DNA from 4 places in the Streptomyces sp. NPDC050636 genome. Region 4 is predicted to be linked to each of the others. Evidence: riboswitches for the same ligand, from Rfam matches in the RefSeq annotation. Region 4 holds a riboswitch; each other region holds the start of a gene.
What was found. Region 4 has a riboswitch for cobalamin ahead of AB0I10_RS31380 (cobalamin biosynthesis protein). Riboswitches for the same ligand answer to the same signal wherever they lie in the genome.
Positions count from the first base shown of each region.

Region 1: linked by a shared signal. The riboswitch ahead of thiI (tRNA uracil 4-sulfurtransferase ThiI) and the one ahead of AB0I10_RS31380 (cobalamin biosynthesis protein) in region 4 are both predicted to bind cobalamin.
Region 2: linked by a shared signal. The riboswitch ahead of AB0I10_RS32715 (CbtB-domain containing protein) and the one ahead of AB0I10_RS31380 (cobalamin biosynthesis protein) in region 4 are both predicted to bind cobalamin.
Region 3: linked by a shared signal. The riboswitch ahead of AB0I10_RS14525 (iron ABC transporter permease) and the one ahead of AB0I10_RS31380 (cobalamin biosynthesis protein) in region 4 are both predicted to bind cobalamin.

Region 1 covers NZ_JBFAIP010000044.1:17,847-25,390, forward strand. Annotated here, with positions in the region: gene AB0I10_RS26275 (MMPL family transporter) at 1-493, shown strand, start outside; cobalamin riboswitch at 551-769, shown strand; gene thiI (tRNA uracil 4-sulfurtransferase ThiI) at 924-2,258, shown strand; gene cobF (precorrin-6A synthase (deacetylating)) at 2,255-3,073, shown strand; gene AB0I10_RS26290 (enoyl-CoA hydratase) at 3,151-3,942, opposite strand; gene mmsB (3-hydroxyisobutyrate dehydrogenase) at 3,939-4,892, opposite strand; gene AB0I10_RS26300 (enoyl-CoA hydratase/isomerase family protein) at 4,889-5,962, opposite strand; gene AB0I10_RS26305 (acyl-CoA dehydrogenase family protein) at 5,959-7,107, opposite strand; gene AB0I10_RS26310 (CoA-acylating methylmalonate-semialdehyde dehydrogenase) at 7,113-7,544, opposite strand, start outside.
Region 2 covers NZ_JBFAIP010000080.1:10,807-18,350, reverse strand. Annotated here, with positions in the region: gene ribA (GTP cyclohydrolase II) at 1-526, shown strand, start outside; gene AB0I10_RS32720 (CbtA family protein) at 656-1,426, opposite strand; gene AB0I10_RS32715 (CbtB-domain containing protein) at 1,442-1,660, opposite strand; cobalamin riboswitch at 1,704-1,869, opposite strand; gene AB0I10_RS32710 (histidine phosphatase family protein) at 1,971-2,564, shown strand; gene AB0I10_RS32705 (SPW repeat protein) at 2,741-3,181, shown strand; gene AB0I10_RS32700 (hypothetical protein) at 3,301-3,597, opposite strand; gene AB0I10_RS32695 (methyltransferase) at 3,819-4,856, shown strand; gene AB0I10_RS32690 (alkyl sulfatase dimerization domain-containing protein) at 5,020-6,843, shown strand; gene AB0I10_RS32685 (2,3-dihydro-2,3-dihydroxybenzoate dehydrogenase) at 6,908-7,544, shown strand, end outside.
Region 3 covers NZ_JBFAIP010000014.1:39,182-46,725, reverse strand. Annotated here, with positions in the region: gene AB0I10_RS14545 (DUF1416 domain-containing protein) at 1-101, shown strand, start outside; gene AB0I10_RS14540 (DUF3099 domain-containing protein) at 257-529, shown strand; gene AB0I10_RS14535 (DsrE family protein) at 555-923, opposite strand; gene AB0I10_RS14530 (FABP family protein) at 1,260-1,847, shown strand; cobalamin riboswitch at 1,875-2,003, shown strand; gene AB0I10_RS14525 (iron ABC transporter permease) at 2,152-3,195, shown strand; gene AB0I10_RS14520 (ABC transporter ATP-binding protein) at 3,195-3,965, shown strand; gene AB0I10_RS14515 (ABC transporter substrate-binding protein) at 3,978-4,994, shown strand; gene AB0I10_RS14510 (transcriptional repressor) at 5,017-5,454, shown strand; gene AB0I10_RS14505 (folate-binding protein) at 5,496-6,476, shown strand; gene dtd (D-aminoacyl-tRNA deacylase) at 6,566-6,991, opposite strand; gene AB0I10_RS14495 (ABC transporter substrate-binding protein) at 7,391-7,544, shown strand, end outside.
Region 4 covers NZ_JBFAIP010000072.1:11,990-19,533, forward strand. Annotated here, with positions in the region: gene AB0I10_RS31370 (putative cobaltochelatase) at 1-1,395, opposite strand, end outside; gene AB0I10_RS31375 (cobyric acid synthase) at 1,463-3,055, opposite strand; gene AB0I10_RS31380 (cobalamin biosynthesis protein) at 3,052-4,065, opposite strand; cobalamin riboswitch at 4,207-4,363, opposite strand; gene AB0I10_RS31385 (hypothetical protein) at 4,568-4,996, shown strand; gene AB0I10_RS31390 (caspase family protein) at 5,002-7,544, shown strand, end outside.

The DNA.
Region 1 (7,544 bases), on a different contig from region 4:
ACTGCTCAACCTGCTCAGCCTGACCGCGACCTTCGGCGCCATGGTGTACGTCTTCCAGGAAGGCCACCTGCGTGCCTTGGTCGGCGACTTCACGGTGACCGGCTTGGTGGACATCACCATGCCGGTGCTGATGTTCTGCGTGGCCTTCGGGCTGTCCATGGACTACGAGGTGTTCCTGCTCTCGCGGATCAAGGAGGTGTACGCCGAGACCGGGGACAACACGCTGGCCGTCGCCGTCGGGCTGGAACGCACCGGACGCCTGGTCAGCGCCGCGGCCGCACTCGTCGCCGTCGTCATGATCGCGCTGGCCACCTCGGGGATCACCTTCCTGAAGCTGTTGGGCGTGGGCCTGGCACTGGCCGTGCTGCTGGACGCCACACTGGTGCGCGGCGTGCTCGTACCCGCCGTGATGAAACTCGCGGGCCGGGCCAACTGGTGGGCGCCGCGCCCACTGCGCCGCCTGCACGCCAGGCTGGGGCTCACCGAGGAGTGAACGGTCCGCAGCCATGTTCCATCTTGGGCTGGTGCACTCACCGCGCGCCGCCTTGTCTACCCTGAAGCCGCAGCTGGTTCGCCCCGACCGCCAGACGGGGTGTCGTAAGAGGGAACCCGGTGGGAGTCCGGGACTGCCTCGCAGCGGTGAGTGGGAACGACCGACGTCATGAAGCACTGGGTCCGCATGTGGCCTGGGAAGCGACGGCCAGTAGGTGTCCCGTCCTTCGGGATGTGCCCACGAGTCCGAAGACCTGCCACTGCTCGTGCGGGGTGTGATCGCCGCGCACGCATCCACGGCGACCCGGCAGCGGGACCGCGGAGCTGGTGGTGCGTTTTCACCTCACCCTGCGTACGTGCGGGGTGGGCGGGCCCGCATCCCGTTCTCGGCCCGGCACCGGTCCTCACGACGACTCGCGAAGGAGAGTTTCGTGCCTGGCGAAACGAGCACCCCCTCCACCCCCTCCCCCGGAACACCCCGCCCGAGCGGGCCTTGTGTCCTGCTCAAGCATGGTGAGATCTTCCTCAAGGGCCGCAACCGGCACCGGTTCACCGAGCGGCTGCACGGCAACCTCCGCCATGCCCTGCGGGACATCGGCGGCTCCACGTGGATCAAGTCCGGCCAGAACGTGACCGTGCTCGGCGGCGAGGTCTCTCCGGACGTCCTCGTGGAACACGCCCGCCGGGTGATCGGGTTCAACTCGGTGGAGCCCGCCCTGCGTGTCCCGAGCGCCGTAGCGGACATCACGAAGGCGGCCGTGGACGCGCTCGCCGCCGCGCGTGCCGAGCGGCCCGGAATCAGTTTCGCCGTGCGGGTCAAGCGCCGGGACAAGAGCTTCGAGATGACCTCGTCGCAGTTCGAGCGCTTTCTCGGAGCGCGCGTCCGGGAGGCCCTGGGAGCCCTGCCGGTGAACCTCTCCCACCCCGATGTACGGGTCTCGGTCGAGATCGACCACGAGGAAAGTTATGTCTCCTGGACCCGTCACCCGGGGGCGGGCGGACTGCCCGTCGGTTCCAGCGGACGTGCCCTGGTGCTGCTCTCCGGAGGCTACGACTCGCCGGTGGCGGCCTACCGGGCGATGCGCCGCGGTCTGCACTGCGACTTCGTCCACTTCACCGGCGCTCCGTACACGAACGCCGCTTCCGTGTACAAGGCTTACGCCCTCGCCCGTGAACTCAACCGCTACCAGCCCGGCGGACGGCTGCACGTCATCGCCCTCGGCCACGCGCAGAAGCAATTGGCCATAGCGGGGGCCGGCCGGCTGCAGGTCGTCGCGCAGCGTCGGCTGATGGTCCGCGCCGCTTCCGCGCTGGCGGGCCGGACCCGGGCGGAGGCGCTGGTGACCGGTGACAGCCTGGGTCAGGTGGCCAGCCAGACCCTCGCGAACATGGCCGCCGTCGACGAGGCCGCCACCCTTCCCGTTCTGCGGCCGCTGGTCGGCTGGGAGAAGCAGGAGATCATCGACGAGGCCCGGTCCATCGGCACCGCGGAGATCTCCGTACTGCCGGATGAGGACTGCTGCAAGCTCCTCGCACCGCCCCGCGTCTCCCTCCGCGCCGGGCTGACCGACCTGCGCTCGGTGGAGAAGCGACTCGACCTGGACGACCTGGTGGACAGTCTGCTGCGCGACGTCCAGATCATGTACCCGGGAGAGTCCGACGGGGAGACGGCTCCCGGCGCGGACCGCCCGGACGGGGGCCCCGCGCCCGATCGCCCCGGTCCGGCCGTGTGCGCGACGGCACCGTCCGCGGCGGTGTCCTCATGACCGGAGGGGACCGACGGCAGGTCCTCGTGATCGGGATCGGCTCGGGGAATCCGGAGCATGTGACGCTGGCCGCCGTACGGGCCATGCGGGACTGCGATGTGTTCTTCCTGCTCGACAAGGGCGCGCGGACGTCCGAACTGACCCGGCTGCGCAGAGATCTGGTGGCCGAGCACGCTGGTCCCGGGCACAGGGTGGTCGAGGCCGACGACCCGCGGCGTGACCGGTCCCCCGCGAGTCCGGCCGGTTACCGGGCCCAGGTCGTCGAATGGCGCCACCGCCGCGCCGCCCTCTACGAGCGGCTCATCCGAGACGAACTGGCGCCGGGCCGGACCGGAGCTTTCCTGGTGTGGGGCGACCCCGCTCTCTACGACAGCACGATCGACACGCTGGAGGAGGTCGCCGCCCGGGGTGCGGTGCCCTTCACGTACGACGTGGTTCCCGGGGTGAGCAGCATCTCGGTGCTGGCCGCCCGCCACCGCACGACGCTGACCCGGCTCGGCCGTCCGGTCCGGATCGCCCCCGGCCGGCACATCGCCGGATCCGGGCTCGCCGAGGGCGAGGACGTCGCCGTGATGCTCGATGTCGGTGCGGCGCTCACCGCGCCCCGGGAGGAGGGCCGGTGGATGTACTGGGGCGCCTACGTCGGAACGCCTGAGGAACTGCTCGTCTCCGGTCCGCTGGCCGAAGTGGCCGACCGGGTGCTGGAGTTGCGCGCGGCGGCCCGGGAGCGTCATGGCTGGATCATGGATGCCTGCCTGCTGCGTGCCGGTCCTCCCGGGCCGTCGCCGGATGCCGTTCCCTCGGCGTCCGGCTAGCGCCGAGGGCCCGACCCTGCCCCATCGGACAGGCCCTGGGCCCGAAGGCGGGTGGCGCCGCCCGAGGGCCCGTCCGGTCAGCGGTGGATGAACTCCGGCGGCCGTTTCTCGACGAAGGCGCTCATGCCCTCCTTCTGGTCCGCGGTCGCGAATACGGCGTGGAACAGACGTCGTTCGAAGCGGACGCCCTCGGTGAGGGTCGTCTCGAAGGCTCGGGAGACCGCCTCCTTCGCCATCATCGCGACGGGCAGCGACATTTCCGCGACGGTCGCGGCGACCGCGAGGGCCTCGCCGAGCAGGTCGTCCGCAGGGACGACCCGCGAGACCAGGCATGCGCGTTCGGCCTCCCCGGCGTCCATGGTGCGGCCGGTCAGGCACATCTCCATCGCCTTGGCCTTGCCGACGGCGCGGGTCAGTCGCTGGGAGCCGCCGATGCCCGGGATGACACCCAGCTTGATCTCAGGCTGCCCGAACACGGCGGTGTCGGCGGCCAGCAGGATGTCGCAGAGCATGGCGAGTTCGCAGCCGCCGCCGAGGGCGAAGCCGGAGACGGCCGCGACCGTCGGCGTGCGCAGCTGTCCGAGCCGGTCCCAGGCGGTGAACCAGTCGCTCAGGTACATGTCGAGATAGCCCTGCGGGGCCATCTCCTTGATGTCGGCTCCGGCCGCGAACGCCTTCGCCGAGCCGGTGAGCACGATGCAGCCGACGTCCGGGTCCCGGTCCAAGCCCTCGGTGGCCGCGACGACTTCGGTCATCACCTGGAGACTGAGGGCGTTGAGCGCCTCGGGTCGGTTGAGGGTCACCAGAGCGGTGCGGCCCTTGCGTTCGACGAGGATGGTCTCGTATGCCGTCTCGTAGGGGTGGGTCATGCGGGGGTACCGCCTTTCGTGTCGCTCCTGGGTTCGGCCCCGGGCTCGCAGAGCACTCCGTCCCGCAGGGTCCGCAGGATTCCGGAGAAGTCCTCGTTCGCGCCGTTTCCCGCCGCATATGCGGTGTACAACTCCGCTGCTCTCAGGCCCAGTTCGGCACGCACACCGCCCGCACGTACTGCATTGGCGGCCAGCCCGAGGTCCTTGGCCATCAGCGGTGCCGCGAAGCCGGGGAGGTAGTCGCGGTTGGCGGGGCTGGTGGGGACGGGGCCCGGCACGGGGCAGTTGACGGTCAGTGCCCAGCACTGACCCGAGGCGGTGGAGGCGACGTCGAAGAGGGCCTGGTGGGACAGGCCGAGACTCTCACCGAGAACGAACGCCTCGCTCACGGCGATCATCGAGATACCGAGGATCATGTTGTTGCAGATCTTCGCGGCCTGCCCCGCGCCCCTCCCGCCGCAGTGCACGGCCTTCTTGCCCATCGCGGCGAGCAGCGGCTCCGCCTCGGTGAACTCGGTCTCCGCTCCGCCCACCATGAAGGTGAGGGTGGCGGCCTCGGCGCCGACCACCCCTCCGGAAACAGGCGCGTCCAGAGCTCGCATCCCGGCGGCGACGGCGGCTTCGTGGGCGGTGCGCGCGTCGGCGACGTCGATGGTCGAGCAGTCGATGAACAGCGTGCCGGGCCGGGCGGCGGCCAGCAGGCCCTCGTCCTGGTACAGGGCCAGGACATGGCGCCCTGCGGGCAGCATGGTGATCACCACGTCCGCCGCGGCCGCGACCTCCGCCGCCGAGCCCGCCGCCGTGGCTCCGGCGCCGGCAGCGGCGGCGAGGAGGTCGGGCATGAGGTCGTAACCGATCACCCGGTGGCCCGCTTTGACGAGGTTGGCGGCCATCGGACCGCCCATGTGGCCGAGACCGACGAAGCCGATGGTGAGGGTTTCGCCGTTCACCAGGGCACCTCCTGTGAGGATGCGAGTGGGGCGAGTCCGAGTCCGGACGATTCGCGTGGTGCGAAGAACCGGTCCACGTCCGCGTCGGTGACCTCGGCGAGAGTGGCCGGGGACCAGTGCGGATCACGGTCCTTGTCGATGACCTGGGCGCGGATGCCCTCGGCCAGGTCGGGCCAGGACAGGGCGGCGCAGGAGATCTGGTACTCCTGTTCCAGTACGCGTTCCAGAGGCCCGAGCCGCAGTGCACGGCGTAGCGCGGCGAGCGTGACCTTGAGCGCGGTGGGCGACTTGGCGGCCAGGGTCTCGGCGGCCCGCGCGGCATCGTGCGAGGGGTGGGCCCGCAGGCGGGCGATGATCTCCTCCACCGTGTCGGCGCGGTAGCAGGGGTCGATCCAGGCCCGCTGCCCGGCCAGTTCAGCCGGCGGCGGCTGCCTCACGAAGCTCTCCAGGGCGTCCCAGACCCCCTTGGTGGCGAGGTCGTCCAGCAGCCGGGGCACGAGGGCGGAGGGGACGAAGTGGTCGGCGAGGCCGCACAGCATGGCGTCACCCGCGCCGATCTGCGTCCCGGTCAGCGCCAGGTGAGTACCGAGTTCTCCGGGAGCGAGCCCCAGCAGGTAGGTACCGCCGACATCGGGGACGAAGCCGATGCCGGTCTCGGGCATGGCGATCCGGGAGCGTTCGGTGACGATGCGGACGCTGCCGTGGGCGGAGATGCCGACTCCGCCGCCCATCACGATGCCGTCCATGACGGCGACATAGGGCTTCGGGTAGCGGGCGATGCGCGCGTTGAGCCGGTACTCGTCCCGCCAGAACCCGGGCGATGCGGTTCCGCCGGAGCGCGCGTCCTCGTAGATGGAGCGGATGTCGCCGCCCGCGCACAGTCCGCGCTCCCCCGCACCCGTGATGACCACGGTCTCGATGCCCGGATCGTGCTCCCAGGCGGTCAGCGCCTCGTCGATGCGCGCGACCATGGCGTGGGTGAGGGCGTTGAGGGCACGCGGCCGGTTGAGCGTGATACGGGCGGTACGGCCCGCGGTGGCCAGCAGAACCGGCTCGTCGGTACCGCTCATCGCAGGGCCTCCGTCAGCCCGCGGGCAACGATGACACGCATGATTTCGTTCGTCCCTTCCAGGATCTGATGCACCCTCAGATCGCGCACGATCTTCTCGATGCCGTACTCACTCAGGTAGCCGTAGCCGCCGTGCAGTTGCAGGGCACGGTCGGCGACGGAGTAACCGGTGTCGGTGGCGAACCGCTTGGCCATCGCACACAGCTGCGGGGCCTGCGGGTCACCGCGGTCCAGGGCCTGGGCGGCCTGGTGAACCAGTGCACGGGCGGCGGCGAGTTCGGTCGCCATGTCGGCGAGCCGGAACTGGAGGGCCTGCGCGTCGAGCAGCCGGCCCCCGAACGCCTCGCGGTCGGCGAGGTGGACCAGGCTGCCGTCGAGGGCGGCGCGGGCACCGCCGAGCGAGCAGGCGGCGATGCCGAGGCGACCGCCGTTCAGCCCGTTCATGGCGATGCGGAAGCCGTCGCCCTCCCGGCCCAGCAACCGGTCGGCGGGCACCCGTACCCCGTCGAGGATCACCTGGCGGGTGGGCTGGGCGTTCCAGCCCATCTTCTTCTCGTTCGGGCCGAAGGACAGCCCGGGGTCGTCCTTGTCGACGAGGAACGCGGAGATGCCACGGGGTCCGTCGTCGCCGGTGCGTGCCATGACGACGTACACCTGGGAGGCCCCCGCGCCGGAGATGAACTGCTTGACGCCGGTGAGGAGGTAGTCGTCGCCGTCGCGTACGGCGCGGGTGCGCAGGGCGGCGGCGTCCGAGCCGGCACCCGGCTCGGTCAGGCAGTAACTGCCCAGGTCCTCCATGGCGCACAGGCGCGGCAGCCATCGCTCGCGCTGGTCGGCATCGCCGTAGTGGTCGATCATCCAGGCGACCATGTTGTGGATGGAGACGAATCCGGCGATGGACGGGCATCCGGAGGCCAGCGTCTCGAAGACCAGCACGCCGTCGGCGCGGCTGAGCCCGCTGCCGCCGGCCTCCTCCCGCACATAGACGCCGCCGAGCCCGATGCCCGCGGCCTTGCGCAGGACATCCAGCGGGAAGTGCTTGTCCTGGTCCCACTGCACCGCGTGCGGGGCGAGATGGTCCTGTGCGAAGTCGAGCGTGGCCTCGACGAGGGCGAGCTGGTCGTCGGTGAGCATGGTGGTGGTCATGGCGCTCACTTCATGGTCGGGATGGTGAAGCTCGCGCCCTCCTTGGCCCCCGAGGGCCAGCGCGAGGTGACGGTCTTGGTCCGGGTGTAGAAGCGGATCGCGTCCGGCCCGTGCTGGTTGAGGTCGCCGAATCCCGAGCGCTTCCAGCCGCCGAAGGTGTGGTACGCGACCGGGACCGGGATGGGCACGTTCACGCCGACCATGCCGGTGTTGACCCGGCGGGTGAAGTCGCGGGCGGTGTCCCCGTCACGGGTGAAGATCGCGACCCCGTTGCCGTAGGGATGCTCGCTGGGCAGCCGCAGCGCCTCTTCGTAGTCGGCGGCGCGCACGACGCACAGGACGGGTCCGAAGATCTCTTCGCGGTAGACGCGCATCTGCGGGGTGACGCGGTCGAAGAGCGAGGCACCCGCGAAGAAGCCGTTCTCGTGTCCGGTGAG
Region 2 (7,544 bases), on a different contig from region 4:
CGAGCAAGTGGCGCTGGTCCATGGCGATGTCATGGGGGAGACGGCGCTGACCCGGGTGCATTCAGAATGCCTGACCGGAGATGCCTTCGCGTCCACGCACTGCGAATGCGGCGATCAACTGTCCGCCGCACTGGAGGCGATAGTGGCGGAAGGGTGCGGCATTCTCGTCTATCTCCAGGGTCATGAGGGACGGGGAATCGGACTGCTGGCCAAGCTTCAGGCGATGCGGCTGCAGGAGGACGGGCTGGACACGGTCGAGGCGAATATCGCACTCGGTCTGCCGGTCGACGCCCGCGAATACGGCGTCGCGGCCGAGATGCTGCGGGACCTCGGCGTCCACTCGGTGCGGCTGCTGTCGAACAATCCGCGCAAGCGCGAGGCGCTGATCGGACATGGCATCACCGTGGCCGAACAGGTCCCGCTGCTGATGCCGCCCCGCGCGGAGAACATCCGCTATCTGCGGACCAAACGGGAGCGGCTCGACCACGACCTGCCGCACCTGGACGGCGTCCGTGGCCTGTTCTGACGAGCGCAGTGAGGAAGGCCCCGCAGCGAAATGGTCTTGCAACGGTCTCGCAGCAGAAAGGCCACGCAGCGAAAAAGGCCCCGCGATCGGCGTCGCGGGGCCTTCCTCGATGTTCCGGCGCGTGCCGGGTCAGGTCGCCGCCGGTGCGGCCTCGGTCTCGGCCTTGGCCTCAGTGGCAGCCGCGGCTTCCTTGGCCGGTACGACGCGCTCCGCGAGATGACCGAAGATCAGCCCGAAGGCGGTCCACAGCACCAGTTGAACGGCGAGCGTCGACAGCCGGAACTCCCAGAGCGATGTGCCGGGGAATCCGTGCGGCACATTGTCGTAGGCCGGCAGGAAGGCGTACGCGATCCCGATGGCGACCACGAACGCGGCGCCGCCCGCGACCGTGGCGTACCAGTTGCCCAGCTTGGGAGCGAGGCGCCGGCCGAGAATCGTCGCGCCGACGGCCAGCAGGATGCCGAGCAGCATCATCAGGAAGTACAGGGCGGTGCGCTGGCCGATGGTGTCGGGGTCGCCGACGGCCGGCGGGTTGGCCGGGTACTTCAGGAACGGTACGAGATAGACCAGCAGCGCCCCGCCGGACACCAGGACGGCCGTGGCCCGGGTGCTGAAGCGGCCGATCCGGCCCAGTGCGAAGCAGAAGACCAGGGCGGCGATACCGCCCAGCGCCACGCCGTAGACCAGGATGCCGGTCGCCAGGCCCGCTGTGGACTGCATACCGCGGCTGACGGCCTCCACCTCGTGCTCATGGCCGTGGCTGTGGCTTTCCTCGAACGCGATCGCGGCGTCCACCTGCGGTTCGCCCAGGAAGTAGGCGACGACGAGGGTGAGGACACCGGCCGCCAGACCGGCGAGCATGCCGCGCACCAGAAGATTTCTGATGGTGAGGGAGTTCATGGGTGCGGCGTCCGATCAGTGGCAGGGGAAGCCGAGCAGGTGGCGTCCGTCGTGGACCCACTCGTGAACGTCCGTACCGGAGAACACCGAGGTGGCACCCTGCTCCGCGCCGATGAAGTACAGCAGGACCAGCATCAGGACGCCGACGAACAGTGCCCAGGGGGCGAGCGCCTTGAGGGGGAGCGGGGCCGGGGTGATGGTGCCGGCGGCCGGCGGAGCGATGGTCTGAGCCATGGCAGGACCTCCTGAGAAGGGGAACTCGCGTCCCTGTAGATGGAGTGCGTAACGACATGCCGGGTCTGGCTTGCCCGGTCCCGGCCCTGCTGGGCTGAGTCAAAACCGGACATACAGTGGCGCGACCGCGCCGGGATCCCACCGGCTTCCGTCATGTCGTCGTCAATATCATCGGGAAGGTATCGCGAACCGGCCACATGGCCAAGGCCGCACAGGGGGCGGAGGGGCGCAGGACAGGGCGCATCGGCCGGTCAACTTCCCCTGGTGGGCGATCTGTTGTGGATGTCCGGAAAGAGCTGGGGAAGAGTGCATGACAACTCGGGTGACGTTGATCTCACCGGCCGCGGGTTTGGCGCAGCGCGAGGTGCGCTTCGACGACGACGGTCCGTTGAGCGAGGCCGGACTGCGCCGCGCCCGGACCGCCGCCGGAACGCTGCCGGGCGCCGACCGGATCATGGTCTCGCCGTCGATGCGGTGTCGTCGTACGGCCGAGGAACTCGGGCTGCCGGCGGAGCCCATGCCGGCGCCGGCGGGCTGTGCGATGGGCCGGTGGCGTGGCCGGAGCCTGGCGGAGGTGGCCGACGCCGAGCCGGAGGCGGTGTCCGCCTGGCTCTCGGATCCCGGCTTCGCGGGGCATGGCGGCGAATCGCTGCGGCAGCTCTGCGACCGGGTCGGGGCCTGGCTGACGGGGGTGGCCGCCGAGTCGGGGCGCGTGCTCGCCGTAGTGGAGCCGGATGTCGTGCGCGCCGCCACGGTGTGTGCCCTCCGGCTCCCGATGGAGGCGTTCTGGCGGCTGGATGTGGCCCCGCTGACCGCGACCGAGCTGAGCGGTCGCAGCGGGCGCTGGAACCTGGGGCTGGGTCGGTCGCTGGGCCATGGAGGCCGTGAAGAGGGCAGTGGATGAGGCCGTGGGCGAGGTCGGGGGTAAGGGGTTGCGGGCGCGGTGCGCGACAACACCGCTGCCGGGAAAATTGCCGCCTCCACCATCTACACATAAAGGCGACATAAGTGCAGAATAAAGGTGCGCGGCCCCATGCCACGCGAATCCGGCCAGGCTTGCGGACGAAGGAGGCGAGTCGCATGGCCGACGTCTCACACACCAGGGGAGACCTCGCAGGTCACCCCGACGCTTCAGAGATGGCAGCTCGATACGACCGCGTCCTCGGCGGGCGTGACGTAGTACTCGTGGACGGACCGGTGTTCCTGGTCGGCCTGTACTGCGCCATTTCACCGTGGGTCATCCATTTCGCGGCCTCACAGCCCGCACTGGTCCTGCACAACCTCATCCTCGGCATCGCGATCTCGCTGCTGGCGATCGGATTCACCGTCACGCCGGACCGTATGTACGGCCTGAGTGGTGCGATGTGCGCGATGGGCGCATGGCTGATCATTTCGCCTTGGGTCGTCGGGAGCAGTCCGGACGCAGGCGTCATCGTGAACAACATCGTCATCGGCGCCCTGACGCTCCTGCTGGGTGCGATGTGTGTCGGCGTGGCAGGGAAGAGCCGCCGTGCCACGTGATGCGCTCCCTTCGGGAGCGTGCGTGTGAAAAGCCGCCGGCCCGCTCGCCGTCCGTAGACGGTGGGCGGGCCGTGCAATGTGTCTCCGGGCGTTCTGTGGCACCGGGGGTGTTCGGGGCCCTATTCCGCGCCCCGGTCGGCCCGCCCGTGGGTGGGGGCGGTGCCGGGGTCGAAATACTCCCCGGAGAGACCGGCCAGCATTAACCCGCCCGCGATGAGCAGGCCGTGCGCGAGCGCGATGCCCGTGGCCAGGCCGCCGATCGCGGCGGCCAGCACCAGCCAGGCGGTGCCGGGCCGGTCCACAAGCGGCCGCCGGGCGCCGCAGGAGCCTGTCGTGCGGGCGCGAGGACGCGGCGCGGCGTCGTGGCGGAACCTCTCGGCGAGATCGCAGAGTTGGCAGTTGTCGTCGGGGGACACGGGGGCGTCCCTCCTCTCCCGGCAGGGCTGAACCGGCGTGCCGTACGGGCGGGTTGAGTGGGGGGCGTTGCCTCGAATTCCGGCGAACTTAGGTTTACCTTACTGAGGCGGGCTAGGCTGGCGCTGCGGGCCGGACGTACAGCGTCACAGGCGTTGTTGTGCCCTGCGGAGCCCTGCCCGTAACGCCGTTGACCAGAGACGATTCAGAGAGGTGCCGCACCATGCCGCAAGAGAATCAGTCATCCCATGAGGCCCGGGACACGCTGGCCCGGATCGTGTTCGGCGCCATGGCGACACATGCGGTGGGCGCCGCAGTCCGTCTACGGGTCGTCGATCTGATCGGCGACGGTGAGCGCACGGCGGACGAACTGGCGGCGGAGTGTGCGGCCCAGCCCCAGGCGATGGGCCGGTTACTCCGCGCGCTGGCCGGGCTGGGACTGCTCGTCGAGGGCGCGTCGGGCGGCTTCGCCGTCACCCCGGTCGGCGACCTGCTGCGCGGCGACCGGCCGGAGTCGCTGCGGTCGTTCGTGCGGCTGTTCACCGACCCCGCCATACTCCGTGCCTGGGAGCACCTGGGTGACAGTGTGCGCACCGGCGGACCGTCGTTCGACGCGGTCTTCGGCAAGGACTTCTTCGGCTATCTCGCCGAACAGCCGGAACTCTCCGCCGAGTTCAACGCCGCGATGAGCGAGGCCACGCGCGATACGGCCGCTCGGGTGCCGGCGGCGTTCGACTTCGGCTCCTTCGCGACCGTGGCCGATATCGGCGGTGGTGACGGCACCTTGCTCGCCGCGATCCTGGCGGCACATCCGGCGCTGACCGGCATCGTCTTCGACACCGCGGAGGGCCTTGCGCAGGCCGCTGCGAAGCTGGAACGCGAAGGGCTGGACGGCCGCTCCTCCCTGGTGGCCGGGGACTTCTTCGCCACCGCTCCCGAAGGCGCGGACCTGTATCTCCTCAAGAGCGTGATCCATGACTGGAACGACGAGCAGTGCGTGGGCATCCTCCGGCACTGCCGGCGGGTCATTCCGGACGGCGGCCGGCTGCTGATCGTCGAGCCGGTGCTGCCGCCCGTCGTGGACCCGTCCGCCGCCGGCGTCTATCTCAGTGATCTCAACATGCTGGTCAATCTCGGCGGCCGGGAGCGTACCCGGGACGACTTCGAGCGGCTGTGCCGCGACGCGGGTTTCGCGGTCCGGACCGTCACGCCGCTGCCGAAGCCCAACCGCTTCTCCGTCATCGAGGCCGCGCCGGTGTGACGGCCGCCCGGTGCGACGCCCGCCCTCGGATACGTGGGGGCGGGCCGCCGCCGAAGGCGCGTGACTCTGGCCCGCCCAGGCATGCAATAACCGGCCAAATTCGGGTAAATCTCCCTTGTGGGTCATCTGACGGTGGCCTGACACGCCGGAGAGGTGGCGCCCTGTGACTGCTGTGCCCGTCGACGACCACCAAGACTTCGCGGATGCCGACCGCGGCTTCATCGCCCTGCTCGACCCGCCCCAGGTCGTCACGGGGGACGGCCGGGTGGTCTGGGACGCCGAGGCCTATGACTTCCTGGCCGGAAACTGCCCCGACACGGCGAACGAGAGCCTGTGGCGCCAGGGCCGACTGGTGAGCAGACAGGGCCTGTACGAGGTGACCGAAGGCATCTACCAGGTGCGCGGCCTCGACCTGTCCAACATGACCCTGGTCGAGGGGGAGCACGGGGTCATCGTCATCGACCCGCTCATCTCGGCCGAGACCGCGGCCGCGGCGCTGGAGCTCTACCGCAAGCACCGCGGTGACCGACCGGTCACCGGCCTGATCTATACGCACTCGCACCCGGACCACTTCGGCGGCGGACGCGGTGTGCTGCCGAACGGTCACGATGCGGTACCGGTCCTCGCCCCGGCCGGCTTCCTGGAGCACGCGGTCAGCGAGAACGTGTACGCGGGCACGGCCATGGCCCGGCGCGCCGCCTATATGTACGGCGCGGAGCTCCCCAAGGGGCCGGCCGGCCAGATCGGCTGCGGCCTCGGCACCACCAGCTCCACCGGCACCCTCACCCTCATCCCGCCGACCGTGGACATCACCAGCACCGGTCAGGAAGAGATCGTCGACGGAGTGCGCATCGTCTTCCAGCTCACCCCGGGGACCGAAGCGCCCGCGGAGATGAATTTCCACTTCCCGGCGCATCAGGCGCTGTGCATGGCCGAGAACGCGACCCACACCATGCACAACATCCTGACGCTGTGTGGTGCGGTCGTCCGCGACACCAGGATCTGGTCCCACTACCTCAACGAGGCCCTCGCCCTCTTCGGCGACGACGCGGAGGTTGCGTTCGCGTCCCACCACTGGCCGACCTGGGGCCAGGACCGGATCAGGGCCCTGCTGGCGAACCAGCGCGACCTGTACGCGTATCTGCACGACCAGACGCTGCGGCTGCTCAACGAGGGGCTGACCGGCACCGAGATCGCCGAGGAGCTGCGGCTGCCCCCGAGCCTGGACAGGGTGTGGGCCAGCCATGGCTACTACGGCTCGCTGAGCCATAACGTCAAGGCGATCTACCAGCGCTACATGGGGTGGTTCGACGGAAACCCCGCGCATCTGTGGGAGCACCCGCCGGTGGAGCAGGCCAAGCGCTACGTGGAGGCCCTGGGCGGTGTCGACGCCACGGTGGAGAGCGGCAGACGGTACGCCGGCGCGGGCGATCTGCGGTTCGCGGCCACGCTCCTGAACCACGCCGTCTTCGCCGACCCCGGACACTCCGGCGCGCGGCAGGAGCTGGCCGCCGTCTACGACCGGCTGGGCCATGGCTGCGAGAACGGCACCTGGCGCAATTTCTACCTGACCGGCGCCAGGGAGCTGCGCGGCATCCCGGCCGAGGTGCGGGTGGGCAGCAGTAACCCCGAGGTCGCCATGGCGCTGACCGTCGATCAGCTCATCGATTCGCTCGCCATCCGCGTCGACGGCCCCAGGGCCTGGGCATCCGTGCTCACCATGGACTGGTATCTCGCCGACGAGGACCGCACCTGGCATCTGACGCTGTCCAACGGGGCCCTCACCCACCGCAGCACGGCCGGCGCGCCGACCGCGTCCGACGAACAGCCGGACCTGACCCTCACCCTCACCAAGCCCCAGCTGCTGGGCCTCCTCGCCGGCCGGGGGACGGCCGGCGTCACCCAGGAGGGCGAGGCCGGCGCGCTGAACGAGCTGCTCGGCCTGCTCACCACCCCGGACCCCGGCTTCCCCATCGTCACGCCCTGACCCTCACCAAGGCACGCGAAATTAGGTTAGGCTTGCCTAAGTTGAATCGAGGGAGGGGTAGGGCATGCGGGAAACCGAACTTTCCGGGCGGACGGCGCTGGTCACCGGTGCCGGCCGGGGCACAGGCGAGGCCGTGGCCCGGCTGCTGGCCGAGCGGGGCGCGCGGGTGGTCGCCGTCGACCGGGACGCGGACGGCGTCGCCGCGCTGGAGGCCGCACACGGTGCTGCGCGGATCACCGCCCGTGCCGTCGACATCACCGACCGCTCGGCCGTCGACGAGCTGGTGGACGAGGCCGAACGCACCGTCGGGCCGCTGGACATCCTCGTCAACGTGGCCGGCGTGCTGCGGGCCGGGTCCGTCGTCGAACTCACCGACCAGGACTGGGCGGACACCTTCGCCGTCAACACCACCGGCGTCTTCCAGGTCTGCCGCGCCGTGGCCCGCAGAATGACCGCCCGCCGGTCCGGCAGCATCATCACCGTGGGGTCCAACGCGGCGGGCGTGCCCCGCGCCGGCCTGGCCGCGTACACCGCCTCCAAGGCCGCCGCGACGCTCTTCACCAAAAGCCTCGGCCTCGAACTGGCCCGCAGCGGCGTGCGGTGCAACGTCGTGTCGCCCGGCTCCATGAGCGCCCCCACACAGCGGCAGCCGTGGACCGAACCGGACTCCCGCAGCCGCGTCGTCGAGGGGGACCTCACGG
Region 3 (7,544 bases), on a different contig from region 4:
AGGGCACCTGGACTGTGCGTGCACTCGTCCCGGGCGGCACCGCGGACCGCACCGTCGTCGCCCAGCAGGGCGGCCTGGCGGAGGTCGCCATCGCCGTCTGACGACGCTGCCGGCCGGAGGGCCGCACCCCTGGGGTTTGGACACCTGGGCAGGGGTGCGGCCCTCCGCGCTGTCCGGGACCGGCGGCGCCCCGCGCGCCTCTTCCCGCCGGGCGTACCGACTTCCTCCCCGCCCCGCCCGGATCTACCGTGGACGTATGTACGCGCACAGTCGGCTGCCGGCGCCACAACGCCGTCATCGCAAGTACTTCATCTTGATGGGCGTGTGCATCGTGCTGTTCGTGCTGGCCTGGAGCGTGGTGCGGCTCTGGTCGATCCCGGTGGCCGTGGGCATGTGCGTCGTCGCCATGGTCATCCCGCCGATCGCCGCGATCATCGGCAACCGCAGGGAGCCCGGCGAACGCTGGTGGGACGAGAGCGGCGACCCGGAGTCCGACCGCTGGTGGCGCGAGCTGGACGACCACAAGTGATCACCGGTGGCGGCGGGAGCGGCGGTCAGTAGACCAGCGCCTGCACCCCGTCCGCCATGATCTCGCTGACGAAGACCTGCATCCCGGCGATCCGCGCGCCCTCGATGAGGTCCTTCTCCTCGATCCCCCGGCGGGCCGCGCACTGCGAGCACACCGTGATCACGCCGCCGCCCGCTGTGATCCCCCCGATCAGATCCGGCAGTGGTGCCGCGTGCGGCAGCTCGAACTCGGCCGCCCGCCCCGGCAGCGCGTACCACGTCGACTCCCCGGTCAGGAACAGCGAGACCTCGGCCCCGCTGGCCACGGCCACCGCCGCCGCCGTGAACGCCTGAGAGCACCGCTCGGGCGCGTCCGCCCCTGCCGTCGCCTTGATCACGAGCTTCTTCTTCGCCATGCGGCCAGACTAGGGTCTGTCCGATAGGTCAGGGCCTAGAGGTGCAGCAGGATGGGGGTACCCCTGCTCCTTAAGAGCTTGGCGGCGGACCTCACAGCGCCGCTGCCACGGTCGCCGACTAGACTCGCAGGCGGTCCGTAACCTCACTCCGTCCAAGGAGCGCGCTCGTGCTTGAGGCAGTCTTCACCACCCTGCTCGTCCTCGTCGGCGTCGGCGTGGTCGCTTTCGCCGGTCTGACCTGGAAGAAGCTGTACCAGGGCCAGCGCTGACCTGCCCGTCCTCCGTACGAGCGCGTCGCGCACCCCTCCTTTCGCCCCCTAAAGATCGCCTGAGCTCATGATCGAGATCCCGTCCGACCTGAACCCGGCCCTCGTGCCGCTCGCCTTCCTCCTCGGCAACTGGGAGGGCGCGGGCGTCGCCGACTTCCCTGGCACCGAGAAGTGCAACTTCGGGCAGGAGGTCACCTTCACCCACGACGGCCGTGACTTCCTCGAATACACCTCGCACAGCTGGGTGCTCGACAGCGAGGGCAAGAAGGTCCGCCCGCTGGAGACCGAGAGCGGCTACTGGCGGATCGACGCGGACCGCAGGGTCGAGATCGTGATGATCCGCGACCAGGGCGTGGTCGAGGTCTGGTACGGCGAGCTCGCCGACCGGAAGCCGCAGATCGACCTGGCCACCGACGCCGTCGCGCGCACCGCGGCCTCCGGCCCGTACAGCGGCGGCAAGCGGCTCTACGGCTATGTCAACGGCGACCTGATGTGGGTCGGCGAGAAGGCCACCCCCGACGTGCCGCTGCGCCCGTACATGTCGGCGCAACTGAAGAAGGTCGCCGATCTGAAGCAGTGGGCGGAGAGCCTGCCCGACGACATGCCGGACGGCGTCTCCTTCTTCAACCCGGACGGCACGCCCTACAAGGGCTGACCGGCACAGCAGCACAGCAGCACAGCAGCACCCAGTACGACCCAGCGTTACGCGCCCCGCGGGGGAAGTCCGGTGAGAGTCCGGCGCTGACCCGCAACGGTTGAGCGGAAGCCCCTTCCGCAAGCCCGATCACCCGCGGCGGCGCCTGATCCTGACAACTCGCCGTGGACTGCGATGGGACACCGCCGTTGCCTGGGGGCACTCCCCCGGCCGGCGCTGGGGGGACCCCCGCTCAGCGTCAGCTGGGGGCGCTCCGGGCCGCCGCTCCTTTCCGCATGGACGCGGCCCGAGCCGAAGGCTCCTCTTGGCACCCCCCGCCCGTACCGCCCCCTTGGCGGCCGCGCTCTCCCTCGCCCTCCTCGGCTCCCTGCTCTGCGGGGTCGGCCTCGGCGCCGCCGGGGTGAGCTGGCCGCAGGTGCTGCGCTATCTCGGCGCCGGGCTGACCGGCGGCACCATCGCGCCCGACGAGGTCCCCGCCTACACCATCGTGTGGGAGCTGCGCTTCCCACGGGCCGTGCTGGCCGCCGTCGTGGGCGCCGGGCTCTCCGCCATCGGCGTGGCCGTACAGGCCATGGTCCGTAACGCCCTCGCCGACCCCTTCGTCCTCGGCATCTCCTCCGGCGCCGCCGTCGGCGCCAACGCCGTGCTCCTCTTCGGGGCGCTCGGCACGCTCGGCGTCTGGGCACTGTCGGTGTCCGCGTTCGTCTCCGCGCTGATCGCGATGGTGCTGGTGTACGCGGCGGCCCGCACCGTCCACGGGCTCACCCCGCTGCGCCTGGTCCTCACCGGCTCGGCCATGTACTACGGCTTCTCCGCCATCACCACCCTCATGGTGTTCACCGCCGACCGCGGCGAGGCCGCCCGCTCCGCGATGATGTGGCTGCTGGGCAGCCTGAGCGGGGCCGGCTGGGGCTCGGTGCCGATAGCCGCGGCCGCGGTGGCCGCCGCGCTGGCATATCTGCTGCTCTCCGCGGGCCGGCTGAACGCACTGGCCATGGGCGACGAGACGGCCGCCGCCCTCGGGGTCGACGGGGAGCGGCTGCGCCGTGAACTGTTCGTCGTCGCCGCGGCGGTCACCGGCGCGGTGGTCGCCGTCAGCGGCGCGATCGGCTTCGTGGGCCTGATGGTGCCGCATGTGACGCGGATGCTGGTCGGCGCCGACCACCGCCGGGTGCTGGCCGTCGCGCCGCTGCTGGGCGCGGTGCTGCTGGTGTGGGTCGATCTGCTGTCCCGCGTACTGCTGGCACCCGTGGAACTCCCGGTGGGCGCGCTCACCGCCGTGATCGGCGTGCCCTGCTTCGTCCTGCTGATGCGGCGGCGCGGCTACACCTTCGGAGGCGGCGCCTGATGCGGATCGACATCGAGGACCTGTGCGTCGAGGTGGCCGGAAACCGCCTCGTCCACGACATCGCGCTGCAGGCCGGCAGCGGGCGGCTCGTCGGACTGGTCGGCCCCAACGGCAGCGGCAAATCCACCCTGCTGCGCTGCGTCTACCGCGCGCTGCGCCCGGCCGCGGGGACGGTGCGGCTGGACGGCGCGGACCTGCACGCCATGGACACGCGCGAGGGCGCCCGGCGGCTGGCCGCGCTCCCCCAAGAGGCGTCCACGGAGTTCGACTTCACCGTCGCCGAGGTCGTCGCGATGGGGCGGCTGCCGCATCAGCGCGGCTCGGGCCGGGCGAGCGCGGCGGACACCGAGGTGTGCGGGCGCGCGCTGACCCGGGTCGGCGCGGACCATCTGGCCGAACGGGGCTTTCTCAGCCTGTCCGGCGGCGAGAAGCAGCGGGTGCTGATCGCCCGCGCGCTGGCCCAGGAGCCCGAGGTGCTGGTGCTCGACGAGCCCACCAACCACCTTGACATCGCCCAGCAGTTGGAGGTCCTGGCACTGGTCCGGGACAGCCGGCTGACCGTGCTCACCGCCCTTCACGACCTCAATCTGGCCGCCGTGCACTGCGATGAGCTCTACGTCATCGCACACGGCCGGATCGTCGACTCGGGCCCGCCGCACGACGTCCTGACCCCCGAGCTGCTCGGCGAGGTCTTCGGCGTCCGCGCGCACCGCGTACGCCACCCCGAATCCGGCGCCGTACAGCTCCTGTTCGACCGCCTCAGCCCCTAAGGACCAGCCGCCATGCCCCGCCGCGCCCCCGTACTGCTCACCGCCCTCTCGCTCGCCGCCCTCACCGGCTGCGGCGCGCAGGTCTCCTCCGACGCCAAGAGCGCCCCGGCCCGCTCCGGCCACTACCCCGTCACCATCGAGAACTGCGGCGTCAAGACGACGTACGACAAGGCGCCCCGGCGCGTGGTCACCAACGACGTGGGCATCGCCGACATCATGTTCGCGCTCGGCCTTGAGGACCACATGGCGGGCTATGTGATGCCCTCCTACCGGGGCAAGATCGAGGCGGTGGCCTGGAAGGACGCGTACGAGTCGACGCCCTGGCTCTCCAAGAAGGCCATCACCAAGGAGATCGCCCTGGACGCCAGGGCCGATCTGGTCTTCGCGGGCTGGAACTACGGCTTCGGTGAGGCCACCGGTGTCACCCCCGCCTCACTCAAGAAGCTCGGTATCGGCAGCTACGTCCTGACCGAGTCCTGCCGCAACGGCACCACCGGCAGCTCGCGCGGTGTGATGCCACCCCTGGAGGCCCTCTACGCCGACCTGGAGACACTGGGCAAGATCTTCGACGTGGAGGACCGGGCCGCCGCGCTGATCAAGAAGTACCAGAACCAGATCGCCGATGCGCAGGCCAAGGCCCCCAAGGCGGGCGACCGCCCTTCCGTCTTCCTCTACGACGGCGGCGAGGACAAGCCGATGACCTCGGGCAAGTACGCCGGCCCGCACGACATCATCACCAAGGCCGGCGGCAACCACGTCATGAAGGACCTGAAGGACTCCTGGACGACGGTCGGCTGGGAGACCATCGTGGAGCGCAACCCCGAGGTGATCGTGATCAACGACTACGGCACCCCCACCGCCGCGCAGAAGAAGGCGTTCCTCACGTCGTACCCGCCCCTCGCGAACGTCTCGGCGGTCAAGAACAACCACATCTACGTCATGGATTACGCCGATCTGGTCGAGAGCCCGCGCAATCCCGCCGCCGTCACCGCACTGGCCGACTATCTGCGGGACGTACGAAGGGGCTGACCGCCCTCCTACACTGGGGGGCGTGGTAACCACCGACTGGCAGCGTGACCTCCGAAGGCGCGGATACCGCCTGACCCCGCAGCGTCAGCTCGTACTGGAGGCTGTGGACAGACTGGAACACGCCACCCCCGACGACATCCTCACCGAGGTACGCAAAACGGCGGGCGGCGTGAACATCTCCACCGTCTACCGGACCCTGGAGCTCCTGGAGGAGCTGGACCTGGTCAGCCATGCGCACCTCGGCCACGGCGCGCCCACGTACCACCTGGCCGACCGCCACCACCACATCCACCTGGTGTGCCGGGACTGCACGGAGGTCATCGAGGCGGATCTGTCGGTGGCCGCGCCGTTCACGGCGACGCTGCGCGAACAGTTCGGTTTCGACACGGACATGAAGCATTTCGCGATCTTCGGGCGCTGTGCGGCGTGCACCACGAAGGCCGCACAGGGCGAGGCCTAGGGCGCCCTGGCGGCGGCGCGGCCGGGTCGTAGGCTGGCCTCATGCTGCGAGATGTGAAAGCCAGCCCTCTGCTGTCGCTGCCCGGCGCCGTTCCCGCCGAGTCTCCCGACGAAGGCGTCGCCGCGCACTACGGCGATCTCTTCCGGGAGCAACGCGCCCTCGCCGACGGCTCCGGCTTCGTGGACCTCTCACACCGCGGCGTGGTCGCCGTCACCGGCGTCGAGCGGCTGAGCTGGCTGCATCTGCTGATCACCCAGCACGTCAGCGATCTTCAGCCCGGCCGTGCCACGGAGGCGCTGATCCTCTCCGCGCACGGCCATATCGAGCATGCGCTGTACCTCGTCGACGACGGCGAGACGACCTGGATGCACACCGAGCCGGGCACCCAGGAGACGCTGGTCGCCTACCTGGAGAGCATGAAGTTCTTCTACCGGGTCGAGGTCGCCGACCGTACCGACGAGTTCGCCGTGGTCCACCTCCCGGCCGGCTCCATCACCGAGGTGCCGGAAGGCGCCGTCGTACGCGAGACCCCGCACGGCCGCGACCTCTTCCTCCCCCGCGCCGGCCTGGAGTCCTTCGCGGCCGAGAACGGCCCGGCGATCGGCATCCTGGCCATGGAGGCGCTGCGCGTCGAGGCCCACCGCCCCCGCCTCGGCCTGGAGACCGACCACCGCACCATTCCGCACGAGCTGGGCTGGATCGGCACCGCCGTCCACCTCCAGAAGGGCTGCTACCGCGGCCAGGAGACCGTCGCCCGGGTCCACAACCTGGGGAAGCCGCCGCGCCGGCTGGTCTTTCTGCACCTGGACGGCAGCGAGGTGCATCTGCCGCCGCACGGCACACCGGTACGACTGGCCTCGGAGGGCGAGGAGGGCCGGCAGCTGGGCTTCATCACGACCTCGGCCCGCCACCACGAGCTCGGCCCGATCGCCCTCGCCCTGGTCAAGCGCAACGTGCCGACCGACGCGCAGCTGAGTGCGGGCGGGACGGCGGCGGCGCAGGAGGTCGTGGTCGAGCCGTAGCGGCTGCCGGCGGGCTCCGCCGGGCCCGGCCATGATCCACCGGACAGCTTCCAGGGCTTTGCGGACGCGCGCCAGTTTGACGACAGGGCCTAGATCTCGACGAGCACGGTGAACGGCCCGTCGTTCGTCAGCGACACCTTCATCTGGGCGCCGAAGCGGCCGGTGTCGACCCGGGCGCCGAGTGCCCGCAGCTGTGTGACGACCTCGTCGACCAGCGGTTCCGCGACCGGGCCGGGGGCCGCCGCGTTCCAGGTGGGGCGGCGGCCTTTGCGGGCGTCACCGTAGAGAGTGAACTGGCTGATCACCAGCAGCGGCGCTCCGGTGTCCGAACAGGACTTCTCGCCGTCGAGGATCCGCAGCGACCACAGCTTGCGGGCGAGCTGTGCCGCCTTCTCGGCGGTGTCCTCGTGGGTGACCCCCACCAAGACGCACAGCCCTTCGCCGACGATCTCTCCGACCGTCTCCCCTGCCACGTCGACACGTGCCCCGTCAACTCTCTGCACCACAGCTCGCATATCCGCCATGATGCCTGGGGACCACCGGCCTTCCGACAGCCGCCCCACGGCGGCCGTTCGGGTGCCATGGCCCTGCACGCGAACCACGCAGAGTGGCACGATGCGTGCACGTGCGGCCTTCCACGGACAACATGCCCTGGATGCCGCACCGGACGAGGGGACGGAACGCTCATGACCACTGCCGGCTCCGGGCAGACACCCGGTCCCGTACCACCCGCCCGTACGACACCGCCCGCCCAGACGACTCCATCCGCCCAGACGACTCCATCCGCTCTCACGCCGCCGACCGCCGTGACGACCACGACCGCGGCCCCGGGTCCCGTCGTGACCACGACCACGACCGCGAATTCGACCATGGCGACGGCTCGCGTCGAGCCCACCCGCACCGAGGACGGCTCCATGCTCCAGGCAGGCCAGACGCAGCACCCCCGCCCTCCGCACCAGCGCGACCGCTTCCACCCGGTCGAGAGGCCGGACCTGTCCGGCCTGGGACTGCCCGAGCTGCGGATGGTACGGCGCGACTCACAGCAGGAAGAGGCCGATCTGAGCTATC
Region 4 (7,544 bases):
CCGGCCGTGCGCGGTACGCGCCCGCGACCGGCGGCCGTCCGCGCCCTCGCCGAGCCCCGGTACGTCCAGCCGCCGGGTCTTGAACGGCTCCGTCGCGCCGACGGCCGCCCGCTGCCCTCCGGTGCCCCCGGCGGGCTGTTCGGCGGGCTGCTCCTCCGGGGCCGGGGCGTCGGCATCGGGCGTGTCTGCCGGGTCGGGCGCGCCCTGGTCCGCCTCGTGGCGGGGCGGCGCCTGCTCCGGCACCCCGTGCCGGTCGTCCTGCGGCGGCTGCCCACCGGGGCCGTCAGGGCCGCCCTCGGGGCCGTCGCCGGGACCGTCTGGGCCGCCGTCCGGGCCGTCCGGCTCCGGGTCGTCGTCGCCGTCCTGCCCGCCGAACTCCTCCAGCGTCTGGTCGAGCTTGTCCTCGTCGAGGCCGGGCGCGTCGAAGGGGTTACGGCGCCGACGGTGCGGCAGCGCCAGCAGCGCGGCCTGCCGGACGTCCTCCTCCAGGACGTCCGTACGCCCCGCCCACGCGGCCAGTGCGGTCGCGGTGCGGGCCATCACGATGTCCGCGCGCATGCCGTCCACTTCGAACGCGGCACAGGTCGCGGCGATTTGGCGGAGCGCCGCATCCCCCAGGGACACGCTCGGCAGCAACGCCCGTGCCGCCACGATGCGCTCGCGCAGCTCCTCCTCCTCGGCCGCCCAGCGCGCCGCGAAGCCCGCCGGGTCCGCGTCGAACGCCAGCCGCCGCCGCACGACCTGAACCCGCTGGTCGGGTTCGCGCGAGGCCGCGACCTCCACCGTCAGCCCGAAGCGGTCCAGCAACTGCGGCCGCAGCTCGCCCTCTTCGGGGTTCATGGTGCCGACGAGGAGGAAGCGCGCGGCATGCCGTACGGAGACGCCCTCGCGCTCCACGTAGGAGGCGCCCATGGCGGCGGCGTCCAGCAGCAGGTCGACAAGGTGGTCATGCAGCAGGTTGACCTCGTCGACGTACAGCACACCGCGGTGCGCGTCCGCGAGCAGTCCGGGCTCGAAGGCCTTCACGCCCTCCGACAGCGCCCGTTCGATGTCCAGGGCACCCACCAGCCGGTCCTCGGAGGCGCCGACGGGCAGTTCGACCATCCGCGTCGGACGGTCCTCGGACGCGCCCGCCTCGTGCGGACCGTCGGGGCAGCCGGGGTCGGGGGCGGCGGGGGCGCAGGCGAAGCGGCAGCCGGTGATGACGTCCACGGTCGGCATCAGCGCCGACAGCGCACGCACCGCGGTGCTCTTGGCGGTGCCCTTCTCGCCGCGCACCAGCACACCGCCGACGGCGGGGCTCACCGCGTTCAGCAGCAGCGCGAGCCGCAGATCGTCCATGCCGACGACAGCGGTGAAGGGGTACTGCGGGGTCGTGTTGTGCGCGATGGTCATGCCTTGTCGTCCTCCACGTCGTCCTTCACGTCGTCGGCCGGCTCCCGGTTCGTCCCTTGCGTACCCCTCATGGCGCTCCCGGAGGCACGAACGGCAGTCCCTCCGGCACCCCCTTCTCGATCAGCCGCAGCAGTGCGTCGGTGTCCGCATGCTCCTCGATCAGATCGCCGAGGCGGTCCAGCTGCTCCTCGCGCAGCGTGCCGAAGGCGGTGTCCGGGGCCGGTACGAAGGCCCGGCCCGCGTCCGCCGCGACCCGCCGCAGGAACGCCCGCCGGAAGCCGTCGCTCTCCAGCGAGCCGTGCCAGTGCGTGCCCCATACGGAGCCGACCCGGCAGCCGTCCAGACTGTGCCCTTGGTCATCGGACATGAACGCCTCGTCCCCGCCCGTGACTTCGGCGACCCCGTGGTGGATCTCGTATCCCTCCACTGGCTCGCCCAGCGCCTCGCCGACCGGCCGCGCCAGCGTCTTCTCCGCCGCGAACCGCACCCGCACCGGCAGCAGTCCCAGCCCGTCGACGGTGCCCGCCTTCGACTCGACCTCGTCCTCGATGCGCTCGCCCAGCATCTGGTACCCGCCGCAGATGCCCAGCACCGGACGGCCCTCGGCGGCCCGCCGGGCGATCGCGGCCGCGAGACCGCGCTCGCGCAGCCACTCCAGCGCCCGCACCGTGCCACGCGTCCCCGGCAGCACCACCAGATCCGCGTCGGCCAGCTCCTCGGCCCGGTCCACGAACCGCACCACCACGCCCGGTTCGGCGGCCAGCGCGTCCACGTCCGTGAAGTTCGACATCAGCGGCACGGCGGCGACCGCTACCCGCAGCACGTCCGCGCCGTGCGGCTGGGGGTACCTCCCAGCGTTAGCTGGGGGAGCCACGACCGACTCCCGTACGGCGCCGCGCATCGACACGCGCAGCCCGTCCTCCTCGTCGATGCCGAGGCCGTGCTGGAACGGCAGCACACCGTACGTCGGCCGCCCGGTCAGGTCCTTGAGCATGTCCAGTCCGGGCTCCAGCAGCGTCACATCGCCGCGGAACTTGTTGACCAGGTAACCGGCCACGAGAGCCTGGTCCTCGCGGCTCAGCAGCGCCGTCGTACCGAAGAAGGAGGCGAACACCCCGCCGCGGTCGATGTCGCCGACCACGACGACCGGCAGCCGCGCCGCCCGCGCGATGCCCATGTTGACGATGTCGGTGCGCCGCAGATTGATCTCCGCCGGACTCCCGGCCCCTTCGCAGATCACCGCGTCATACGTGCCCCGAAGCTCCTCCAGGCACTCCACGACGGTGCCGAGCAACTGCTCCTGGCGCCCGGCGTGGTACCCCCGCGCGCTCAACTCACCCACCGGCTTCCCCAGCAGCACCACCTGGCTGCTGCGGTCGCTGCCCGGCTTGAGCAGTACGGGGTTCATCAGCGCGGTCGGCTCCACCCGCGCCGCGGCGGCCTGCATCGCCTGGGCCCGCCCGATCTCGGCGCCCTCGCGCGTCACAAACGAGTTCAGCGACATGTTCTGCGCCTTGAACGGCGCCACCCGGACGCCCTGCCGGACCAGCCAGCGGCAGATGCCCGCCGTGACCACACTCTTGCCCGCGTCGGACGTCGTACCGGCGACCAACAGGCCACCGCCGACGGCCCCGCCGGACGCCTTGAACCGCCCGTTCACCGGGTCCTCCTCATCTGCCGGGAACCCGGCTCACGGTGCGCCGCGCGCAGCGCCGCGCCCACCGCCAGCCGCCCCGCGACCGTTGTCGCCAGCGCCAGCACACTCACCCGCTGCGAGAGCCGGACCGCCCGCTCGATATCGGGTACGCCGGGCGGCGGCGCCCCGCCGTTGAGCACCGGACGGTGTTCGACCCGCCCGCCGTACGCCAGCGTGCCGCCCAGCCGGATGCCCAGCGCACCCGCGAACGACGCCTCCACGGGGCCCGCGTTGGGGCTCGGATGCGCGCCGCCGTCGGCCCGCCAGGCCCGCAGCGCGCCGCGCCGGCCGGGGCCCGCGAGCACCGTCAGCGCGGCGGTCAGCCGGGAGCCGGGCCACCCGGCCACATCGTCGAGCCGCGCCGAGGCCCAGCCGAACCGGCGGTAGCGCGGCGACTTATGGCCCACCATCGCGTCCAGGGTGTTCACCGCCCGGAACGCCACCAGGCCGGGCACACCGCCCAACGCGCCCCATACCAGGGCACCCACCACCGCGTCCGAGGTGTTCTCCGCGACCGACTCCACCACCGCGCGGGCCATCTGCGGCCCGTCCAGCGCCTGCGGATCGCGCCCGCACAGATGCGGCAGCCGCTCCCGCGCCACGTCCAGGTCACCCGCCGTCAGCGCACCGCCGACGGCCCGCGCCTCCCGGCCGAGCGAGGTGCCGCCCAGCACGGCCCAGACAGTGGCCGCGGTCAGGGCGATCCGGGCGGACGTACGCAGGGGGGCGGAGGCGGGCCCGGAACCCCGTACCGCGCGTTGCAGCGCCGCGGCACCGACCGCCGCGCCGCCCGCGCACAGCACCGCATGTGCCGCTCCGTACCCGCGGTGATCGCGCCACAGCCGGCGCTCGACGGCGCCCGCGGCCCGGCCGAACGCGGCCACCGGATGCCCGCGCCGGGGATCCGCCGCGATCAGATCGCCGAGAAAACCGAGGACCGCGCCGCACGCGTACGTCGCGTGTTCGCCGCGCACCGGATCAGACCGCCGTCAGGCCTCGAAGGGCCGCTGCGACGGCACTTGGGGCAGGAGTCAGGGAAGATCTCGAACTGTGGCCGGGCATGGCGGTATGTCCTCACTCAGGGTCCGCGCCCTGGCTCGACGTGTCGGCGACCAGAGTCTCCTGGCTCCCCGGATCGGCGCTTCCCCCGGCCTTCCAGTCCGTACGCACCCTGCCCTGCGGGCAGGCGCGAAGCGGACCGTGACCTTCGCTGGAGGAACGCTCCCCGGTGACAGTGGCGGGACCGCGCCGGATTCGCACCGGACTTCCTCAACTGTCGCCGAATGGCCCGGGCAGTCCACCACGCCCCGCGAATGCCCGTCAACTCACCCCTGACCTGCGACGCAGCCCTGTGGTGGAGGGTGTGGTCAACGCCACAGGGTGGTGGTCGTGTCACGGAGGGTTGCCCAGGTCCCTGATCTCACGTCAGTATCTGTTGCACGGTGGGCAATGGGGCCGCCGGAAGGGGGCCGGGGGATGCCGGAGAGCGCTGACCGCCAGGAGATCCGTATCCGGATCACGGGCACGGACAATCCGCACCAGGACATCGAGGATCTCAAGGCGTGGCTGGAGCGCGAGCCATGGCTGCGGCACCAGGGACACGACTGGACGGTGCGGCCGGCGCCGGCGGACGCGACGCACGGCACGGACGAAACGGACCTCGGGGACATGGCCGTCGGCGTCGACGACCTGATCCTGGTCATCGTCGGCGCGGTCGCCGCGGAGCTCACCAAGAGCCTGAGCATCGCCCTGCGGGAGTGGCTGCGGCGGCGCAGAGAGGAACGCGCCGAAGGCGAGGAGCCCGCCGTCGTCGTCATCGGTGACGCGGGTCGGCCGGGCGAGGCCCCCCAAGCCCCCGACCCCGGCGGCCCGGCGGACGAGGGCGGCAGCACCCGGCAGGGCTGAACCCGATGTCGGAATACGACGCGCGGGGCAAGGTCAACCGGGCGCTGCTGATCTGTGTCAGCGAGTACGAGAACCTGCCGGACCTCCCCGCGGTGGAGGCCAACGCGGACGAGCTCAAGCGCGTTCTGATCGACCCCGGCACCGATCTGTTCACCGGGCCCGAGGTCGTCATCTGCCGGCCCCGGGAGCCGTGGGAGCTGGAGCAGGCGCTGGACGCCGTCACCAAGGAGGCGCGCGGACTGCTGCTGGTGCACTTCTCCGGCCACGGTTGGGTCGGCCGCGACGGCGGCGACCTGCAACTGATGGTCGGCGTCTCGGCCACCCGGCAGCGTCACAAGACCGTCTCCTGGCAGGACATGGTGCTGTCCTACCTCGACAACGCACGGGCCGACCGGATCGTGATCGTCCTGGAGTGCTGCTACTCCGGCAACGCCGACGAAACCTTCCACTCCCGCCGCAAACCCATGTCGCTGCTGATGGCCGCACAGCCCAACCGCCGTATCTTCAGCGGCGACGAACCGGCCGGCGGCTCCCTCTTCACCCGTGCCGCGGTGCAGATCCTGGAATCCGGCATACCCGGCAAGGGTTTCGTCACCTTTGAGGATCTCGTCCGGGCGCTGCGCGAACGGCTCGCCCACGAGCAGACCCCGATGGGCGACGTCTGGGAGCCCCGCTCGGCGAAGCAGAACACCGTCGACGACGTCATCCTCTCCTTCGCCACCCCGGAGGTCCGGCCCCGGACCCCGCTGCGGATCCGGTTCCGCCGCCGGGCGAAGTCGCACTTCCAGCACTGGCTGAGGCTGCTGCTCGTCCTGGCGATCATCCTCGTACCGGCCACCGCCGGCGTCGTCCTCCTGAACCTCCAGGGCGGCGAACCGACCTGCCCGCCCGCCCTCGAACTGCGGCTGCTCACCGCCCCCGAGGCCGAACCCGCCCTCCGCCAGGCGGCGTTCACGTACGAGATGTCCGACCTCAACACCCGCCCCCTGAACGGCGAGGGCGGTCTCCCCGACGGCTGCCGGCGCGCCCAGATCACCGTCTACTCCGCGGCCAAGGACCAGGTCGACCAGGGCTTCGCGGCCGCCGACCGCTGGCAGGGCCAGGCCCACGGCTCCGGGGCGGGGTCCGGCAAGGGGCAGCAGGACGACGAGGGGATCGACCCGCTGCACCGGCCGGGACCGCAGCCCGACCTGTGGATCCCCGAATCCACCGCCGACTACGAGGAGGCCCGCCGCGGAATGCCCGCGGACGGCTCCCCGGCGACCCTGCGCAACACCGGACCCGTCGCGTACACCCCGCTGGTCGTCGGCATCCCGGCGAACGCTCGGCCGGCCGACGTCGAACGGATCGGCGCCTCCTGGCAGGACCTGCTCACCGGGACCGACAGCGACCACGCCGATCTCAAGCTGCTGCGCCCCAGCCCGGTGCTGTCCGGCACCGGCCTGCTGCACACCATCGGCCTCTACCTCGCCAACAACGGCTCTCAGATCGGCTCCGCGGGCCCGCCCGACGCCCAGCTCGCCCAGGACGCCGAGGGGCGGCTCTCCGCCCCGGGCAGCCAGTACGCGGGCAGTACGGAGCTGCTGTGCTCGCTGCGTCCGGCCCCGGCCCCGGGCCGGCCCGGCGGCGGCCGGCACACCCGGTCGGCGCCCCTGGTCTCCGAGAAGTCCCTCGCCGACTTCAACCTCGGCCGCGCCATCGGCAGTTGCCCGGCCCTGGACGCGCCACTCGCCCCCGGCAACCGGTACGCCGCCTACTACCCCAAGAACGTCCCGGCGCTGGACCACCCGCTGATCCGGGTCGACTGGGACGGCGCCGCGGACGCCACCCCCCGGCAGGCCGCGGTCGACCGCTTCGCCGCCTGGCTCCGCTCCCCGGACGGCGGCCAGCGCACCCTCATCGCGCAGGGCTACCGCGGGGTGCCCGGCGAGGACGGTGGCATGCCCCGTCCGCAGCACGGCTCACCGCTGCTCAACAGCCGCGCCGACGCCGATCTCGACGCCCCCGTCATCCCGTTCACCGCGGGCGGCGACCAGGTGGCCCGGGTGCTGGACGGCTATGCCAAGGCCCAGAAGTCCAGCCAGGTGCTGATCCTCTTCGACACCTCCACCTCCCTCGCGGAGGGCGGCAAGCTCCCGGTCGCCCTCAGCGCGGCCGGCCGCGCCCTGGAGATGGTGGGCGCCCGCCACACGTACGGCCTGTGGACCTTCCCGGACCGTACGCGCCCCACCGACCCCGAAGCGGTAGGTCGGGCCGTGCCGCTCGGCAGCGCCGACCCGGCCCCCGGCAAGGCCGCGCTGGACCGGATCGCGAAGGGCGAACTCGTCGAGCACGGCGCCGCGATGGAGGAGGCGCTGACCGCCGCCGTACGGGAGATGAAGGAATCCGCCGCCACCAACAAGGCCATCGTGCTCATCCTCGACCAGGACGACGGCGGCCCGCGGCGGGCGGCGGGCGTGGAGAAGACCCTCACCGCGCTCCTCAAGACGGCACCCGACGTGCCGGTCCTGACACTGGCGTTGGGCACCGACGGCTGCGACACCTTCAC